2 regions of the Streptomyces sp. NPDC090445 genome follow, and region 1 is predicted to be linked to the other one. Evidence: riboswitches for the same ligand, from Rfam matches in the RefSeq annotation. Region 1 holds a riboswitch; the other holds the start of a gene.
The links. Region 1 has a riboswitch for S-adenosylmethionine ahead of thrC (threonine synthase). Riboswitches for the same ligand answer to the same signal wherever they lie in the genome.

Region 1 (8,722 bases):
CTTCGACCTCGACACAGCCGGCCTCCGCACCCCCTGAGGTCGCCGCGAGGAAGGGGAGGCGACGTGAACCACGCCCGCTGGAAGCCGGCCCGCGAGAAGGCGGTGGCGCAGGGGTACGCCGAGCCCCCCGGAGGCGGCGGCCGGCCGGGCGGAGATCCGCCTGGCCATGGCCTTCGCCCGGGCCGTGTACGAGCGCCGCAAGGCGCTGGGACTGTCCCAGGCCGTCCCGGGCCGAGTTGGCCGAGCGGGCCGGGCTGACCCAGGCGAAGGTCTCGCGGGTGGAGGGCGCCGATGCCGTGCCGACCCTGCCGCTGCTGCGCCGTCTCGCGCACGCGCTTGACGCGTCGCCGACCATCGCGTTGGACGGGGACCGCGAGGAGGTGTCCTTCGTCGCGCGGCCCGCGGCCTGACGGCGGCGGGCGCCGGGCGCAGCCACCGGGCGGGGCGGAAACGCCCGAGGGCGGCACCCCCTCCGGATGGAGGGGGTGCCGCCCTCGGTCGAGAACAGCCGATCAGCGCGGGGCCGATCAGAAGTCCATGTCACCGCCCGGCATGCCGCCCGGAGCGGCGGCGGCCTTCTCCGGCTTGTCGGCGATGACGGCCTCGGTGGTCAGGAACAGCGCGGCGATCGACGCGGCGTTCTGCAGGGCGGAACGGGTGACCTTCGCCGGGTCGATGATGCCCTCGGCGATCATGTCGACGTACTCGCCGGTCGCGGCGTTCAGGCCGTGGCCCGGGGTCAGGTTGCGCACCTTCTCCACCACGACGCCGCCCTCAAGGCCGGCGTTGACGGAGATCTGCTTCAGCGGGGCCTCGAGGGCCAGCTTGACGGCGGCGGCACCGGTGGCCTCGTCGCCCTCCAGCTCCAGCTTCTCGAAGACCGAGGAGGCCTGCAGCAGGGCCACGCCACCACCGGCGACGATGCCCTCCTCGACGGCGGCCTTCGCGTTGCGGACGGCGTCCTCGATGCGGTGCTTGCGCTCCTTGAGCTCGACCTCGGTCGCGGCACCGGCCTTGATGACGGCCACGCCGCCGGCCAGCTTCGCGAGGCGCTCCTGCAGCTTCTCGCGGTCGTAGTCCGAGTCGGAGTTCTCGATCTCGGCGCGGATCTGGTTGACGCGACCGGCAACCTGGTCGCTGTCACCGGCACCGTCGACGATGGTGGTCTCGTCCTTGGTGATGACGACCTTGCGGGCGCGGCCCAGCAGGTCCAGGCCGGCGTTCTCCAGCTTGAGGCCGACCTCCTCGGAGATGACCGTGCCGCCCGTGAGGATGGCGATGTCGCCGAGCATGGCCTTGCGGCGGTCGCCGAAGCCCGGGGCCTTGACGGCGACGGACTTGAAGGTGCCGCGGATCTTGTTGACGACCAGGGTCGACAGGGCCTCGCCCTCGACGTCCTCGGCGATGATCAGCAGCGGCTTGCCGGACTGCATGACCTTCTCCAGCAGCGGAAGGAGGTCCTTCACGTTGCTGACCTTGGAGTTGACGATCAGGATGTACGGGTCGTCGAGCGACGCCTCCATACGCTCCATGTCGGTGGCGAAGTACGCCGAGATGTAGCCCTTGTCGAAGCGCATGCCCTCGGTGAGCTCCAGCTCCAGACCGAAGGTCTGGGACTCCTCGACGGTGATGACGCCTTCCTTGCCGACCTTGTCCATGGCCTCGGCGATCAGCTCGCCGATCTGGGTGTCGGCGGCGGAGATGGAGGCCGTGGAAGCGATCTGCTCCTTGGTCTCGACATCCTTCGCCTGCTCCAGCAGGGCGCCGGAGACGGCCTCGACGGCCTTCTCGATGCCGCGCTTGAGGGCCATCGGGTTGGCGCCGGCAGCCACGTTGCGCAGACCCTCGCGGACGAGCGCCTGGGCCAGGACGGTGGCGGTGGTCGTACCGTCGCCCGCGACGTCGTCCGTCTTCTTGGCGACTTCCTTGACCAGCTCGGCGCCGATCTTCTCGTACGGGTCCTCGAGCTCGATCTCCTTGGCGATGGAGACACCATCGTTGGTGATCGTGGGGGCGCCCCACTTCTTCTCAAGGACGACGTTGCGACCCTTGGGGCCAAGGGTGACCTTGACGGCGTCGGCGAGCTGGTTCATGCCGCGCTCGAGACCGCGCCGGGCCTCCTCGTCGAACGCAATGATCTTGGCCATCTGAAGTGGTCCTCCAGGACTGGGGTTCCCCCTGCGCCGCCAGGCGCGCGGGGAGGGTGGATTGCTCCGGACCGCGCCTGCGCCCGCGACGGACGGCCTGCGGTGCCCGGCGGTTCCTTCCCGCCGGACGCTGCGGGCCTCACCGACCCGGTCCCGTGTAGTAGCACTCTCCAGTGGAGAGTGCTAACGCCAATGATTAGCACTCGACCCCCGCGAGTGCAAGCGGCTTCGGGCATCCCGGCCACAGCGCCGGACGCCGCCGCCGGACGCCGCCGGGCGCCGGACGCCCGCCGGACGCTCCCGGGCCGGGACGCACGAAGGGCCCGCACCCCTCCTCGGGTGCGGACCCTCGCGTACGCGTCGGTGGCCGGTCGTGCCGGTCGCGCCGGTCTCAGACGGCGAGCTTGACCATGTCCGCCTGCGGGCCCTTCTGGCCCTGCGAGATCTCGAACTCGACCCGCTGACCCTCTTCAAGGGTGCGGTACCCGTCCATCTGGATGGCGCTGTAGTGGACGAACACATCCGCACCACCGTCGACCGCGATGAAGCCGTAGCCCTTCTCCGCGTTGAACCACTTGACGGTGCCCTGAGCCATGCCTAACTCCCCTATTACTGGCCCTTGCGCAGGACCGCACTTCGCGATCCCGGGTCAGAACTTGCGCCGGAACGCCTCGACCGCGGCTGAATGTATCCGCACCGGTGCTGTCTGCAACAGGTCAATCCGACGAGAATTCCGGTCACACCGAAAACGCGAAATAGGCCGAAAATTGGCCATATTCCCGGGCAACTCGGACCCGGCATATCGCGCCAAAGCCCCATACCGCGCACGCACATTGACTCAATGTCACCCCTCGGCGGGCCCGTTCATATGCGGCGGGCAAGAACGACGGAGGGGGCTTCCCCAACTCTACCGCGCCCAACCAAGCAGAATTACCCCCTCCGCTTAATGCCGGAGGGAGTAATTCGTGTACGACGAATCAGCAGCCGCCGGCGACGGCCGGGATGATCGAGACGCCCGCACCGTCCGGAGTCGCCGCCTGCAGGCCGCCCTCGAAGCGCACGTCGTCGTCGTTGACGTAGACGTTCACGAAGCGGCGCAGCTTGCCCTGGTCGTCCAGGACGCGCGCGGCGATGCCGGGGTGGTTCTGCTCCAGCGACGCGATGACCTCGGCGAGGGTCGCGCCCTCGGCCGGGACCTCGGCCTGACCGCCGGTGTAGGTGCGCAGGATGGTGGGGATGCGGACGTTGACGCTCATGGCGCTACTGCCTTTCCGGTAGAGCGGGGGGATGGTCAGGCCAGGCCGGCGGCGCGGAACGCGTCCAGGCTCGGGCGGATGGTGGCGGTCTGCCCGCTGTCCGCGGCCACCGCCTCCAGGGTCTTCAGGCCGTCACCGGTGTTGAGGACGACGGTGGTCAGCGCGGGGTCGAGCTGCCCGTTCTCGATGAGCTTCCTCGTCACGCCGACGGTCACGCCGCCCGCGGTCTCCGCGAAGATGCCCTCGGTCCGGGCCAGGATCTTGATGGCCTCGACGACCTGCTCGTCCGTCACGTCCTCGACGTAACCGCCGGTGCGGCGCGCGATGTCCAGCACGTAGGGGCCGTCGGCCGGGTTGCCGATGGCGAGGGACTTGGCGATCGTGTTCGGCTTCTGCGGGCGGACCACGTCGTGGCCCGCCTTGAAGGCGGTCGACACCGGGGAGCAGCCCTCGGCCTGCGCGCCGAAGATCTTGTACGGCTTGTCCTCGACGAGGCCGAGCCTGATCAGCTCCTGCAGGCCCTTGTCGATCTTCGTCAGCTGGGAGCCGGAGGCGATCGGGATGACGATCTGGTCGGGCAGCCGCCAGCCGAGCTGCTCGCAGATCTCGTAGGCGAGTGTCTTGGAGCCCTCGCCGTAGTACGGGCGCAGGTTCACGTTGACGAAGCCCCAGCCCTCGCCCAGCGGGTCGCCGATGAGCTCCGAGCAGAAGCGGTTCACGTCGTCGTAGTTGCCCTCGATGCCGACCAGGTCGCCGCCGTACACGCCGGCCATGACGACCTTGCCCTGCTCCAGGTCGTGCGGGATGAACACGCAGGAGCGGAAGCCGGCCCGGGCGGCCGCGGCGCCGACGGCGCCGGCCAGGTTGCCGGTGGAGGAGCAGGAGAGCGTGGTGAAGCCGAAGGCGCGGGCGGCTTCGACGGCGATCGCGACGACGCGGTCCTTGAAGGAGTGCGTCGGGTTGCCGGAGTCGTCCTTGACGTACAGCTTGCCGGTGACGCCGAGCTCCTTGGCCAGGTTCTCGGCGTCGACGAGCTGGGTGAAGCCCGGGTTCAGGCTGGGCTTGCCGGCCACGTCGGCGGGGACGGGCAGCAGCGGCGCGTACCGCCAGATGTTGTTCGGACCGGCCTCGATCGCGGCGCGCAGGGCCTCGACGTCTTCGGATGACCCAGTGCCGACCGGGAGCTCGTACGCGACCTCCAGCGGGCCGAAACACTCGACGCAGGCGAAGATCGGACCGAGCTCGAAACGGGTGCCGCACTCACGACACGACAGGGCCGAGGCGGGTCCGAGGTCGACGGCGGGCGCACCGGCGGAGGGTACGGCGGCAGGGGTGGCAACGGTCTGTGCAGCCATGATGGCGAGGCCCTTTCTCCTCATCTTCCCCATGGCGCATTTCGCCATGAGACGGAATTGGCACCTTCCCTAGCCGGGGACCTCGCTGCTGCTGCACGCAGTCGCGGGAAACCGACTGGAGGGTTGCCGGGGCTTCAACGGGCCGTGTCCCTCTGCCCCTCTGGATGAGCGGTATGGCGCCGATCCGCGCGCTCGTGGCGCGCCGACGCGTTTGTCCGCGGGACCCCCGGCATGCGGCGGTCCATCGCGTTGTTCAAGACTGTAACCGAAGGATCGGGCAGTTGAGACGGCTGTCCGATGCGCGAGATGGATCGCTTTTCGGCCGGAACAGCCGGGCAAGCAGCCGAGAAAACAGGGAGTGCCGAACGTGCTGGAAGAGGTGGAGCGCTGGCTTGCGGACCGCTCCTGGTCCGTTGCCGACCGACCGCTCGACCAGCTCCTCGCCGCGAAACGGGCGTCGGGAACCACGGTCAGCGTCGTCCTGCCCGCGCTCGACGAGGAGGCGACGGTCGGCGCGATCGTCGAGGTCATCCGGCGCGATCTCATCGAACGGCCGGCCTTCCCGCTCGTCGACGAACTGGTGGTCGTCGACTCCGGCTCCACCGACCGGACCGCCGAGGTCGCGGCCAAGGCCGGCGCCCGCGTCGTCCACCGCGACGGGATCCTGCCCCGCATCCCGGCCGTGCCCGGCAAGGGCGAGGTGCTGTGGCGCTCCCTGCTCGCCACCACCGGCGACATCGTCTGCTTCGTCGACGCCGACCTGCGGGACTTCTCGGCCGCCTTCGTCACCGGGATCGTCGGCCCGCTGCTGACCGAGCCGGACGTGCAGTTCGTCAAGGCCATGTACGACCGCCCGCTCGGCGACGCCCCCGGACAGGGCGGCCGGGTCACCGAGCTCGTCGCCCGGCCCCTGCTCAACCTGCACTGGCCGCAGCTCGCCGGCTTCGTCCAGCCGCTGGGCGGCGAGTACGCCGTCCGCCGCTCGCTGCTGGAGCGGCTGCCCTTCCCCGTCGGCTACGGCGTCGAGCTGGGCCTGCTGGTCGACGCCCTGCACACGGTCGGGCTGGACGCCCTCGCCCAGGTGGACGTCGGCGTACGGCTCCACCGCCACCAGGACGGGCAGGCGCTCGGCCGGATGGCCGCGGCGATCTACCGGACGGCGCAGCTGCGACTGTCGCGCGGGCACCTCGTCCGGCCCGTGCTGACGCAGTTCGAGCGCGGGCCGGAGGGGTTCGAGCCGCGCACGCATGCCGTGGACACCGAGGAGCGGCCGCCGATGGCGGAGATCGAGGAGTACGCGGTCCGGCGCGTCGCATGACGGTGCCAGGGCCGCGCCAAGGCCGTGTCAGGGGCGCGTCAGGGGCACGCCGGGGGTGAGAACGGACGTTTGAGGCGGGGCGGGCCGGGCTAGGTTCGCCGCATGGCTTCCCACGTTCTCGTCGCAGCCAACCGCGGTCCGCTCTCCTACGCCCTCGAAGCCGACGGCACCCTCGGCGCCCGGCGCGGCGGGGGCGGCCTCGTCTCCGGCCTGTCCGCCGCGCTCGCCGAGCAGCCCGACGCCCTGTGGATCTGCGCCGCCCTGTCGGACGCCGACCGGGAGGCCGTCCGCCGCGGCATCGCCGAACCCGGCGTGCGCATGCTGGACATCGACCCGGCCGTGTACGACGCCGCCTACAACGGCATCGCGAACTCGGTGCTCTGGTTCACCCACCACCACCTGTACGACATCCCGCGCACCCCCGTCTTCGACGCGGCCTTCCGCCGGCAGTGGGAGTCGTACACCGCCTACAACCGGGCCTTCGCGCGGGCCCTGGCCGAGGAGGCGACCCAGGACGCCTGCGTGCTCGTCCAGGATTACCACCTGGCACTCGTGCCCGGGCTGCTGCGCGAGCTGCGGCCCGACCTGCGGATCGCCCACTTCACCCACACCCCCTGGGCGTCGTGGGAGTTCCTCGCCATGCTCCCCGACGGCATCCGGCGGGAGCTGCTGTGGGGCATGCTCGGGGCGGACCTGCTCGGCTTCCACACCTGGGCCTGGGCGCACGCCTTCCTCGACTGCGCCCGCCTCGACGACGAGCGGGGCACCGCCGAGCCGCTCGTCCCCGCGGAGGCGGACGGCGCACGGTACGTCCGCAAGGCCATGCTCGGGCCCGTACGGCACCGGCGCACCGACGTCGCCGTGTACCCGCTCGGCGTGGACGGCGACGAGCTGCGCCGGCTCGCCCACCGGCCGGAGGTCGACGACCGGCTGGCCGGGCTGCGCGCCGAGATCGGGGACCGCAGGACCATCGCCCGCGTGGACCGGACCGAGCTGTCGAAGAACATCGTGCGCGGGCTGCTCGCCTACCGGGAGCTGCTCACCGCCCACCCGGAGTGGCGCGGCCGGGTCGTCCACCTGGCCTCCGCGTACCCCTCCCGGCAGGACCTGGAGGTCTACCGGTCGTACACGGCGGCCGTGCGGGAGCTGGCCGCGGAGATCAACGCGGAATTCGGCACGGCGGAGTGGCAGCCGGTGCTGCTGTCCGTGCAGGACGACTTCGCCCGGTCCCTGGCGGTGTACCGGCTGGCCGACGTGGCGCTCGTCAACCCGGTGCGGGACGGGATGAACCTCGTCGCCAAGGAGATCCCGGTGGTGTCCGAGCAGGGGTGCGCGCTCGTGCTGTCCACCGGGGCGGGGGCGTACGGGGAGCTGCGGGGCGATGCGGTGACGGTGAACCCGTACGACGTGACGGAGACCGCCGAGGCGTTGCACGCCGCGCTGTCCATGCCGGGTGGGGAGCGGCTGGAGCGGATGAAGCGGTTGGCTGTGGCGGCGACCGCCCTTCCGCCGGCACAGTGGTTCACGGCCCAGCTGGCCGCCCTCCGCGCCACCGCCCCCTCCTGACCCCAGTCCCGCCCCTTCCCGCCGTACCGGATATGCGACTCCGCCGCGTGGCGGGGCTCCGCCCGGACCCGGTGCGCTCAAACTCCCCCAGCTACCGCTGGGAGGTGCCCCCAGCGCGGGCTGGCTGTTCCAGCCTCGCCGGCGTTTGAGGCGCAGGGGGCTGGGGGCGGAGCCCCCGGTTTCGGGAAGGGGCGGGGTGGGGAACGGCTCCGCGCAGCGGGAGCGGCGGGCGCCCGGGGTCAGGCGCGGAGGGCGGCGGCCAGGGTGGACAGGAACGTGGTGATGGCGGCGGGGCCGGGGAGGACCAGGTCGGCCCGGGACGCCAGTTCCGGGACCTCCTCCGAGCCGCTGCACACCAAAAGACCCGGCAGGCCCTCGGCCCTCCGCTTTTCGACGGCCGCGTACGCCGCGAGGTCCCCGAGGTCGTCCCCGGCGTAGACCACCGCTTCGGCGCCCGTCTCGTCGAGGTATTCGGTGAGGGCGACGCCCTTGTCCATGCCGGGCGGCCGCAGCTCCAGTACGGCCCGTCCCGGCTCGACGATGAGCCCGTGCCGGGCGGCCAGCTCGGCCAGCGGCTCGCGCAGCGCGGCGAAGGCGGCGGCGGGGTCCCCGGCGCGGCGGGTGTGGACGGCGAGGGCGCGGCCCTTCTCCTCGATCCAGGTGCCGTGCCAGGCGCCGATAGAGTCGAGGAATCCGGGCAGCTCGGCCCGTACGGCCGCCACTCCGGGGTGCTCGGCGGGCGCGTGGACGATGCCGGAGACGGCGTCCCAGCGTTCGGCGCCGTAGTGGCCGAGTACGACGAGGTGCTGCAGGCCGGGCACGCCGGCGAAGCCGCCCAGCCGGACGGCGACGCCCGCCGGCCGGCCGGTGATCACGGCGACCGAGGCGACCTCGGGGGCGAGGGCGGCGAGGGCGGGGACGGCGGTGGGGTGGGCGCGCGCCTGGTCCGGGTCGGGGACGATCTCGGCGAGGGTGCCGTCGAAGTCGAGGGCGACCACGCTGCGGCGCGGTGCGCGGAGCAGGGCTGCGAGTCCCTCGCGGCCGGCGGCGGTGACGGGCATCGGCAGGTCGTGCGGATGG
Region 2 (8,722 bases), on a different contig from region 1:
CCTGTCCGTGCCGGTCGTCGGCACGTACATCTCGTTCTTCCTCTTCGGCGGCGAGTTCCCCGGCGGCGACTTCGTCGCCCGGTTCTACTCGATCCACATCCTGCTGCTGCCCGGCATCATGATGGGCCTGCTGGTCGCCCACCTGATCCTGGTCTTCTACCACAAGCACACCCAGTTCGCGGGTCCCGGCAAGACGAACAACAACGTCGTCGGCATGCCGCTGCTGCCGGTCTACATGGCCAAGGCCGGAGGCTTCTTCTTCCTGGTCTTCGGTGTCATCGCGGCCATCGCGGCGATCGCCTCGATCAACCCGATCTGGGCGCTCGGCCCGTACCGCCCGGACCACGTGTCCACCGGTGCGCAGCCCGACTGGTACATGGGTATGCCGGAAGGCCTGATCCGTGCCATGCCCGGCTGGGAGATCAACCTGTGGGGCCACACGCTCGTCCTGGGCGTGTTCATCCCGCTGGTGCTCTTCCCGCTGGTCCTCGGCGCGATCGCGGTGTGGCCGTTCATCGAGTCCTGGGTCACCGGCGACAAGCGCGAGCACCACATCCTGGACCGCCCGCGCAACGCCCCGACCCGCACGGCCTTCGGTGTCGCCTGGATCGCGGAGTACATCGTGCTCCTCATCGGCGGCGGCAACGACATGTTCGCGCAGTACTTCCACCTCTCGATCAACAACATCACCTGGTTCGTGCGGATCGGCTTCTTCGCCGTCCCGGTGATCGCGTTCATCATCACCAAGCGCATCTGCCTCGGCCTGCAGCGCCGGGACCACGACAAGGTGCTGCACGGTCGCGAGACCGGCGTCATCAAGCGGCTCCCGCACGGTGAGTTCATCGAGGTCCACGAGACCCTCGACCAGGCCAAGCTGCACACGCTCACCGCGCACGAGCAGTACAAGCCGCGGGAGATCGGCCCGACGGTCGACGAGAACGGCGTCGAGCGCAAGGTCAAGATGGCGGAGAAGCTCCGCGCCAAGCTCAGCCAGGGCATGTACGGCGAAGGCAACCAGATTCCGAAGCCCACGGTGGAGGAGTTCAAGGAGATCCAGAGCGGCCACGGCCACCACTGATCCCGCGTGAGGGTCTGATTTCGGTCAGTCCCGGTGTCGCCCACGGCAAGAGCCCCGTCCAGCGTCTGGACGGGGCTCTTCGCCGTCTGCCCGGCCTGGATAGGCTGAAGGCCTTCCCATTCGACTGTGGACCCTCAGGAGCGGACCATGAACGTTGTGACCCCGGCAGGCGGCGACAGCGTGGCGGACCGGTCCTGGCCGGCCGTACTGGAAGCGCTGCTCTCGGGCCGGGACCTGCACGCCGACGACACGGCGTGGGCCATGGACCGGATCATGCGCGGCGAGGCCACCGACGCCCAGATCGCCGGCTTCGTGGTCGCCCTGCGGGCCAAGGGGGAGACGGTCGCAGAGATCAACGGCCTGGTGCGGGCCATGTACGGGCACGCCAACCTGATCGAGGTGCCCGGCCGGACCGTGGACATCGTCGGCACCGGCGGCGACGGCGCCAAGACCGTGAACATCTCGACCATGTCCTCCATCGTGGTCGCCGGCACCGGCGCCAAGGTGGTCAAGCACGGCAACCGGGCCGCGTCCTCGGCGAGCGGGGCCTCCGACGTGCTGGAGAAGCTCGGCGTCAACCTCGACCTGACCCCGGCCGGGGTGGTCCGGGTGGCCGAGGAGGCCGGCATCACCTTCTGCTTCGCCGTGAAGTTCCACCCCGCGCTGCGGCACGTGGCCCCGGCCCGCCGCGAGCTCGGCATCCGCACCACCTTCAACATCCTCGGCCCGCTGACCAACCCGGCACGGGTCCGGGCGCAGGCCACCGGCGTCGCCGACCCCCGGATGGCGCCCATCGTCGCGGGCGTGCTGGCGGAGCGCGGCTCCTCGGCCCTGGTGTTCCGCGGGGACGACGGCCTGGACGAACTGACCACCACCGCCACCTCCCGGGTCTGGTGGGTGCGCGACGGGCGGGTGCAGGAGCAGGCTTTCGACCCGCGCGACGTGGGCATCGGCCTGGTGGACGTCAAGGAGCTGGCGGGCGCCGACGCCTCGTACAACGCGGACGTCGCCCGGCGGCTGCTGGCCGGGGAGACCGGCCCGGTGCGGGACGCGGTGCTGCTGAACTCGGCGGCCGCCCTGGTCGCCGTGGACCCGGGCAGCGGCTCCCTGGAGGAGCAGATCCGGGCGGGCATCGAGCGGGCCGCGGAAGCCATCGACTCGGGTGCGGCACGGGCCGCCCTGGAGCGGTGGGTGGCCGCCAGCAACGCCTGACCTGACTGATCGTTTTCGGCCATGGCCCCGGTCCGGCATACGGACCGGGGTCTTGTGCGTGCGGCATCCTGTGGCAGGATGACTGACCAAGGTCACGAGTGACAGCGTTTTGGCCCCGGCTTGCTGTCCGGCAACCCTCCTTCCGTGGCGGGGTGCCCCGGGTGATGACCAGGCCGCGGGCAGCGAGGTCCGCGGCAAGCGCGGATCCCTCGACACCAGGGGTCCTGGTCTTCGAGGAGCTTTTTTCCGTGAGCAAGCGAATGCGATAGGGCGGCTCCGCCCCTTCTCCACCCCTCGGACCAGGCCCCTTCCCCGTGCGTACCCGGACACCCCCGTACGCCCCCGGCCCGTGCTCCGAGGCATTTCCCCGTCCCCCGGCCGGCCGCAGCGCCGTACCCGCAGACGGGTGACATCCGAAGCCGATTCCGCCTGCCCGCCGGGAGATACCGCCATGTCCGCATTCCTGAACGCCGCCACCGTCGCCACCGCTGTCGCCGCCCCCGCCCCCGCCCCCGTCGCCACTGCCTCTGCCTCTGCCTCTGCCGCCTCTGCTGTCTCTGCCGCCTGTGCGGCCGATGCCGACGGCGCCGCCTGTGCCGGGCCGCTCCCGGTCCTCGGCCGGGACGTCACCGTGCCGCTCGTCACCGGCGGCGAGGTCACCTACGCGGCCCTCGACTACGCCGCCAGCGCCCCCGCCCTCCAGCGCGTCTGGGACGACGTGGCCGCGTACGCCCCCTACTACGGCAGCGTGCACCGCGGGGCGGGCCACCTCTCGCAGCTCTCCACCGACCTCTTCGAGCAGAGCCGGGCCGCGGTCGCCGCGTTCCTGGACTGCCGCCCCTCCGACCAGGTGGTCTTCACCCGGTCCACCACCGACTCCCTCAACCTGCTCGCCGCCGCCCTCCCCGCCGACTGCCGGGTCTTCGTCTTCGAGACCGAGCACCACGCCTCGCTGCTGCCGTGGGACGGCGCGCAGGTCACGTACCTCGACGCGCCGCGCACGCCGGACGAGGCCGTGGCCACCCTGGAGCGGGCCCTGGCCGAACGGGACCCCCACGGCGCGGCGCTGGTCTGCGTGACCGGGGCCTCCAACGTCACCGGTGAACTGTGGCCGGTGAAGGAGCTCGCCGCCGCCGCGCACGCCCACGGCGCCCGGATCGTCCTCGACGCCGCCCAGCTGGCCCCGCACCACCCCGTCTCCGTCCGGGACCTCGACGTGGACTGGGTGGCCTTCTCCGGGCACAAGCTGTACGCGCCCTTCGGCTCCGGCGTGCTGGCCGGGCGGGCCGACTGGCTGCAGCAGGCGAAGCCGTACCTGGCCGGCGGCGGCGCCTCGCGGACCGTCGCCCGCCGCGAGGACGGCGGCGTCGACGTCGAGTGGCACACCACGGCCGCCCGCCACGAGGCCGGATCCCCCAACGTCATCGGCGTGTACGCCATCGCCTCCGCCTGCCGCGCCCTGACCGAGGCGGGCTTCGACCGGCTCGTCGCCCGCGAGCACGAGCTGACCGCACAGGTCCGCGCGGGCCTCGCCGGCATCCCGGAGGTCCGGATCCTCTCCCTGTTCGGGGACGACGCCCCGCGCGTCGGCGTCCTCTCCTTCGTGGTGGAAGGCTGGAACAGCTCCCACTTCGCCGCCGCCCTGTCGGCCGAGTACGGCATCGGGGTCCGCGACGGCCTGTTCTGCGCCCACCCGCTGGTGCGCACCCTGCTCGGCAGCGCCCCGCAGGAGCCCGGCGCGTGCGGGGCCCCGGAGGCGCCGGGAGAGAGGTCGCTGAACGCGATCCGGGTGAGCTTCGGCGCCGGGACCCCCGACGAGCACGTGGAGCGGTTCGTCCGCGCGGTCCGGGAGCTCGTCACCGAGGGCGCGCAGTGGCAGTACCGCACGCAGGAGGGCCGCTGCGTCCCGGCCGTATGACCGGCGCCGGGCCCGGCTGCTGAGCGGCCGCGCCCCGCACGGGCACGGGGAACTGCGCGATCAGCTCCCACCGGCCCGCGGTGTCATGACCGGGCTCCCCGCGGAGCGCTCAGGCGTCCAGGCCGATGGCGAAGGCGGCTTCCAGGTCGTGCTGGGAGTAGGTGCGGAACGCCACGTGGGTGTCCGTCGCCTCCACGCCGGGGATCTTGCTGATGCGGCCCGGGATGATGTCCGCCAGGTCGTCGTGGCGGTTCACGCGCACCAGGGCGATGAGGTCGTACGTCCCCGTGACGGAGTAGACCTCGCTGACGCTCTCCAGCGCGGCGATGGACTCGGCGATCTCGGGGATGCGGTCCACGCTGGTCTTGATGAGCACGATCGCGGTGATCATGGCTGGCTGTCTCCCTCGGTGGCCGTCGCTGGTCGCCTCACTCTAGTCGCACGCCGGTAGCGCACCCATGCGTGGACGAAGCCGAGGGAGAAGCCCACCAGGTGCGCCAGGTACGCCACCCCGGGGCCGCTCCCCGCCCGGTGCGCCGCCACCCACTGCAGGCCGAACCAGAACAGCAGCACGAGCCACGCGGGGAACCGCAGCGGCAGGAAGAACAGGAACGGGAACAGGCTCGTCACCCGGGCCCGCGGGAACAGGTACAGGAACGCGCCCAGTACCGCCGAGATCGCGCCGGACGCCCCGACGAGCGTCTCCCCGGAGGAGGCGTTGGCCGCCGCGTACGCCGCCAGCGCCAGGTAGCCCGTGCAGACGTAGAAGCAGAGGAAGGCGGCGCGGCCCATCCGCTCCTCCGCCATCGCCCCGAAGACGTGGAGGAAGAGGAGGTTGCCGAGCAGGTGCAGCCAGCTGCCGTGGACGAACAGGGCGGTCAGCGGCGTCAGCAGCGCCCGCGCGGACCCGCCGAAGAGCTCGGCCGGGACCACCCCCCAGTGCCGGAAGTGCGCGGTCCCCGTCTCCAGCAGCCGCTCGCCGGTTCCGTACGCCGGGTTCAGGCCGGAGGCCGGACCGAGCAGGAACACCGCGCAGCAGGCGGCGATCAGCGCGTGGGTGACCACCGGCCCCCGGGCGGCCTCGCGCACGGCCGCCCGCCACTTTACGATCATGCGATTGAGCATGACCCGACCGGCCCCTTCCCACGCCTCGGCAGGCCGTAGGGTTACGTGCTGCGGACCGCCGATTCCTGCAGACGGCGGCTTTAATTGAAAGAGCTACGAAGGAGAGTGCGGCCTGATGACGGTTCCCCTGCCGACCGACAGCACCCGGTGGCGCTGCACCCTGTGCGGCAACCTCACGCGTTTCGACGTCACTCGTTCGTCGAAGGTCGTGGAGTACGTCCACCTGGATCTTGCCGGGGAGCCCAAGGTCGAGGAGCGTGAGGTGGTCAGTGAGACCATCGAGTCGGTCCGCTGCCGCTGGTGCAACGCGGTGGACCGGATCGAACTTGTGGACAGGCCGGGCGCGGACTCCTGACGGAGCCGCGCCCCACCGAGAAGAACACGGTAGGGGTGACGGATTGTGGAGCCAGGAAGCGGCGCTGACCCGGCCGATGCGGCCGTCGACGCCGCCGAGGTGCTCGACCGCCCGCTGCCGGAGGGTGTGCGGCGCCGGGTCGTCGCGCTCGTCTCGGACGCCTTCGGCGGGCTGACGGTCGCGGACCTCCCGGGACAGCTGCGCCAGTACGCCCGGTTCACCCCGAGCCGGCGCGCCAAGTTCGCGGGCAACGCCATGGCCGCGGCGGTGGAGACGGACGCCGTCTTCCGCGGGCGCGTCGCCGAGAAGGTGCGCGAGGCCCAGGCGGAGCTGGCCGGGGCGCTGGAGTCCGGCGCCCCGCCCGCGGCCGCCGACCCGCTGGACGTGGCCGCCGCCGCGTACATCCTGCGGCCGGCGGGCTGGGTGAAGCTGGTGGCCGCCGCGGGCGAGGAGGCGCAGCGCGCCGACGCCGAGCGGGCGGACGAGGAGGCCCGGCGCGAAGTGGACCGGCTCCGCGAGGAGCTGGCCCACGTACGGGACCTGCAACGGCACGGCGGCGAGCAGGTGCGCGGCGAGCTGGAGGCGGCCCGGAAGGAAGCCGAATCGCTTCAGCGCAAGCTGCGCAGCGCCCTGAGCGACATCAAGCGGGGCGAGGCGGCCCTGCGCAAGGTCACCGCCGAGATCGAGGGCATCCGTGCCGAGGCGGCCGCACAGGTGGCGTCCGCCGAGAGCGAGACGCGCCGGCTCAAGTCCCGTCTGGCGGAGGCCGAGGCGGCACTGGAGACCTCCCGCCGGGCCGCCCGCGAGGGCCGCAGCGTCGAGGACATGCGGCTGCGGCTGCTGCTGGACACGGTGCTGGACGCGGCCCAGGGGCTGCGCCGGGAGCTGGCGCTGCCGCCGGTGTCGACGCGGCCCGCCGAGACCGTGGACGCGGTGGAGCCGGGCCGGATGAGCCCGAAGGACATCGCGGCGCGGGCGCTGTCGGAGACCGACCCGGCGCTGCTGGACCAGCTGCTGGCGCTGCCCCAGGTGCACCTGGTCGTCGACGGCTACAACGTGACCAAGACCGGCTATCCGACGATGCCGCTGGAGAAGCAGCGGCTGCGGCTGCTGGGCGGGCTGTCGATGCTGGCCGCCCAGACCGGCGCGGAGATGACCTGCGTCTTCGACGGGGCGGAGCTGGCCGCGCCGGTGCTGCTCGCGCCGCCGCGCGGGGTGCGGGTGCTGTTCTCCAAGCCGGGTGTCACGGCGGACGAGCTGATCCGCCAGCTGGTGCGCGCGGAGCCGCCGGGCCGGCCGGTGGTCGTCGTCTCGACGGACCGCGAGGTGGCCGACGGGGTGGCGAAGGCCGGAGCCCGACCCGTGACGTCCGCTTTGCTCCTGAAGCGGCTTTCGCGCGTTTCTTAACTCCTCGGTGGAATGCCCCATTTCGCCATGCCGTCGGGAAGCGTACCGTCAACTCGTCGGCACGCAGCGTGCGCTGAATGTAAAGAACCTGGTCGGGGGCCGGGTTTTTTCCCGAGGGGGTTTGAAGTGATCACACGGGGTCACTAGGGTCTGCTCAAACCTTCGTGCGGTAGGTCACTCATTCGGGGTGTCGGCGGAGGTGTCGCCGGCCCGTGCGCGCCTGACGCGCCCCTTTCTGCCGGCGGAGCGAAGCAAAGGAGCCCGGCTCGTGGCGTCCCACCGTCGACCCAAACAGCCGGGCCGCGCACGGGTGACCGTGCTCACCGCCACGGCCGCCGCAGCCGTCGCCCTCTCCGCGCACAGCGCCTCCGCCGCGCCGGGCCAGCCGGGCAAGGACGAGGTCAAGGCCAAGGTCGACGCCCTCTACGAGGAGGCGGAACACGCCACCGAGAAGGCCAACCAGGCCAAGGAGCGCCAGGAGAAACTGGAGAAGGAGATCGGCCTCCTCCAGGACCAGGTCGCCCGCGGCCAGGAGGAGCTCAACCAGCTCCGCTCCACGCTCGGTTCGATGGCCAGCGCCCAGTACCGCACCGGCGGCATGGACCAGTCCGTCGCCCTCTTCCTCTCCGGCGACCCCGAGACCTACCTCGACAAGGCCTCCACCCTCCAGCAGCTGACGGGCAGGCAGGTCGAGGCCGTCCAGAAGATCCAGGCGAAACAGCGCAGCCTCGCGCAGCAGCGCCAGGAGGCCGCCGGCAAGCTCGCCGACCTCGACGCCACCCGCAAGGAACTCGGCGAGAAGAAGAAGGCCTCGCAGGGCAAGCTCGCCGAGGCCCAGTCCCTCCTCAACACCCTGACCGCGCAGGAGCGCCAGCAGCTCAAGGACGAGGACAGCCGCGCCAGCCGGAGCGACGCCGAGCGCGCCGACCTCGGCAGCGTCAAGGCCTCCGGCCGGGCCGGCGCCGCCCTGGCGGCCGCCAAGACCAAGCTGGGCTACGCGTACGTCTCCGGCGCCACCGGCCCCAGCGCCTTCGACTGCTCCGGCCTGACGCAGTGGGCGTACAAGCAGGCCGGCGTGAGCATCACCCGCACCACCTGGACCCAGGCCGAGGAGGGCACCCGCATCCCCCTCAGCGAGCTGCAGCCCGGCGACCTGGTGTTCTTCTACTCCGACCTGCACCACGTCGGCCTGTACGCGGGCAACGGCATGACCCTGCACGCCTCGAACCCGCGCGGCGGCATCAAGTACGAGAAGATCAGCTACATGTCGCCCCAGTTCGGCGTCCGCATCTGACCCGTCGTGAGGCGAATCATCCGGATGTCCCCCTCCGCTCCCGGCGGAACGCCGGGGCGCGCCGTGCGTCGACCGTCCGGGCGAATTGCACGGCCCCGCCCTGACCTCGCGCCCCGCCCATGACCTGCGTCTGAGGCGGGGCGCCGGCATGTGCGGCCCGCGGCGGTCGTTGGCCGGCGGGTAGCCGCGCGGCTACTGTCTGCCAGCGCGCAACCCGGCACACGGCCGTCCACGGGGGACGGACCCGGTCCCGCGCAGCGGAAGGGAGCGGCTCCGCATGGCGTCCCACCGCCGGTCCGTACCCGGCAGCCTCGACCGGAACACCAAGGTCGG

Region 2: another riboswitch for S-adenosylmethionine. It lies ahead of ACIQUT_RS05535 (aminotransferase class V-fold PLP-dependent enzyme); the one in region 1 lies ahead of thrC (threonine synthase).

Annotation. Positions count from the first base shown of each region.
Region 1 is NZ_JBIVXV010000018.1:55,080-63,801, forward strand. Features, by position in the region: gene ACIQUT_RS27670 (Uma2 family endonuclease) at 1-37, shown strand, start outside; gene ACIQUT_RS27675 (hypothetical protein) at 279-410, shown strand; gene groL (chaperonin GroEL) at 528-2,147, opposite strand; gene ACIQUT_RS27685 (cold-shock protein) at 2,539-2,742, opposite strand; gene ACIQUT_RS27690 (MoaD/ThiS family protein) at 3,125-3,403, opposite strand; gene thrC (threonine synthase) at 3,439-4,758, opposite strand; SAM riboswitch class I at 4,776-4,929, opposite strand; gene ACIQUT_RS27700 (glucosyl-3-phosphoglycerate synthase) at 5,126-6,076, shown strand; gene ACIQUT_RS27705 (trehalose-6-phosphate synthase) at 6,179-7,642, shown strand; gene otsB (trehalose-phosphatase) at 7,882-8,722, opposite strand, start outside.
Region 2 is NZ_JBIVXV010000002.1:175,809-184,530, reverse strand. Features, by position in the region: gene ACIQUT_RS05545 (cytochrome bc complex cytochrome b subunit) at 1-1,078, shown strand, start outside; gene trpD (anthranilate phosphoribosyltransferase) at 1,226-2,290, shown strand; SAM riboswitch class IV at 2,381-2,497, shown strand; gene ACIQUT_RS05535 (aminotransferase class V-fold PLP-dependent enzyme) at 2,742-4,208, shown strand; gene ACIQUT_RS05530 (Lrp/AsnC family transcriptional regulator) at 4,318-4,599, opposite strand; gene ACIQUT_RS05525 (rhomboid family intramembrane serine protease) at 4,596-5,333, opposite strand; gene ACIQUT_RS05520 (hypothetical protein) at 5,449-5,688, shown strand; gene ACIQUT_RS05515 (NYN domain-containing protein) at 5,731-7,095, shown strand; gene ACIQUT_RS05510 (NlpC/P60 family protein) at 7,364-8,389, shown strand; gene ACIQUT_RS05505 (NlpC/P60 family protein) at 8,667-8,722, shown strand, end outside.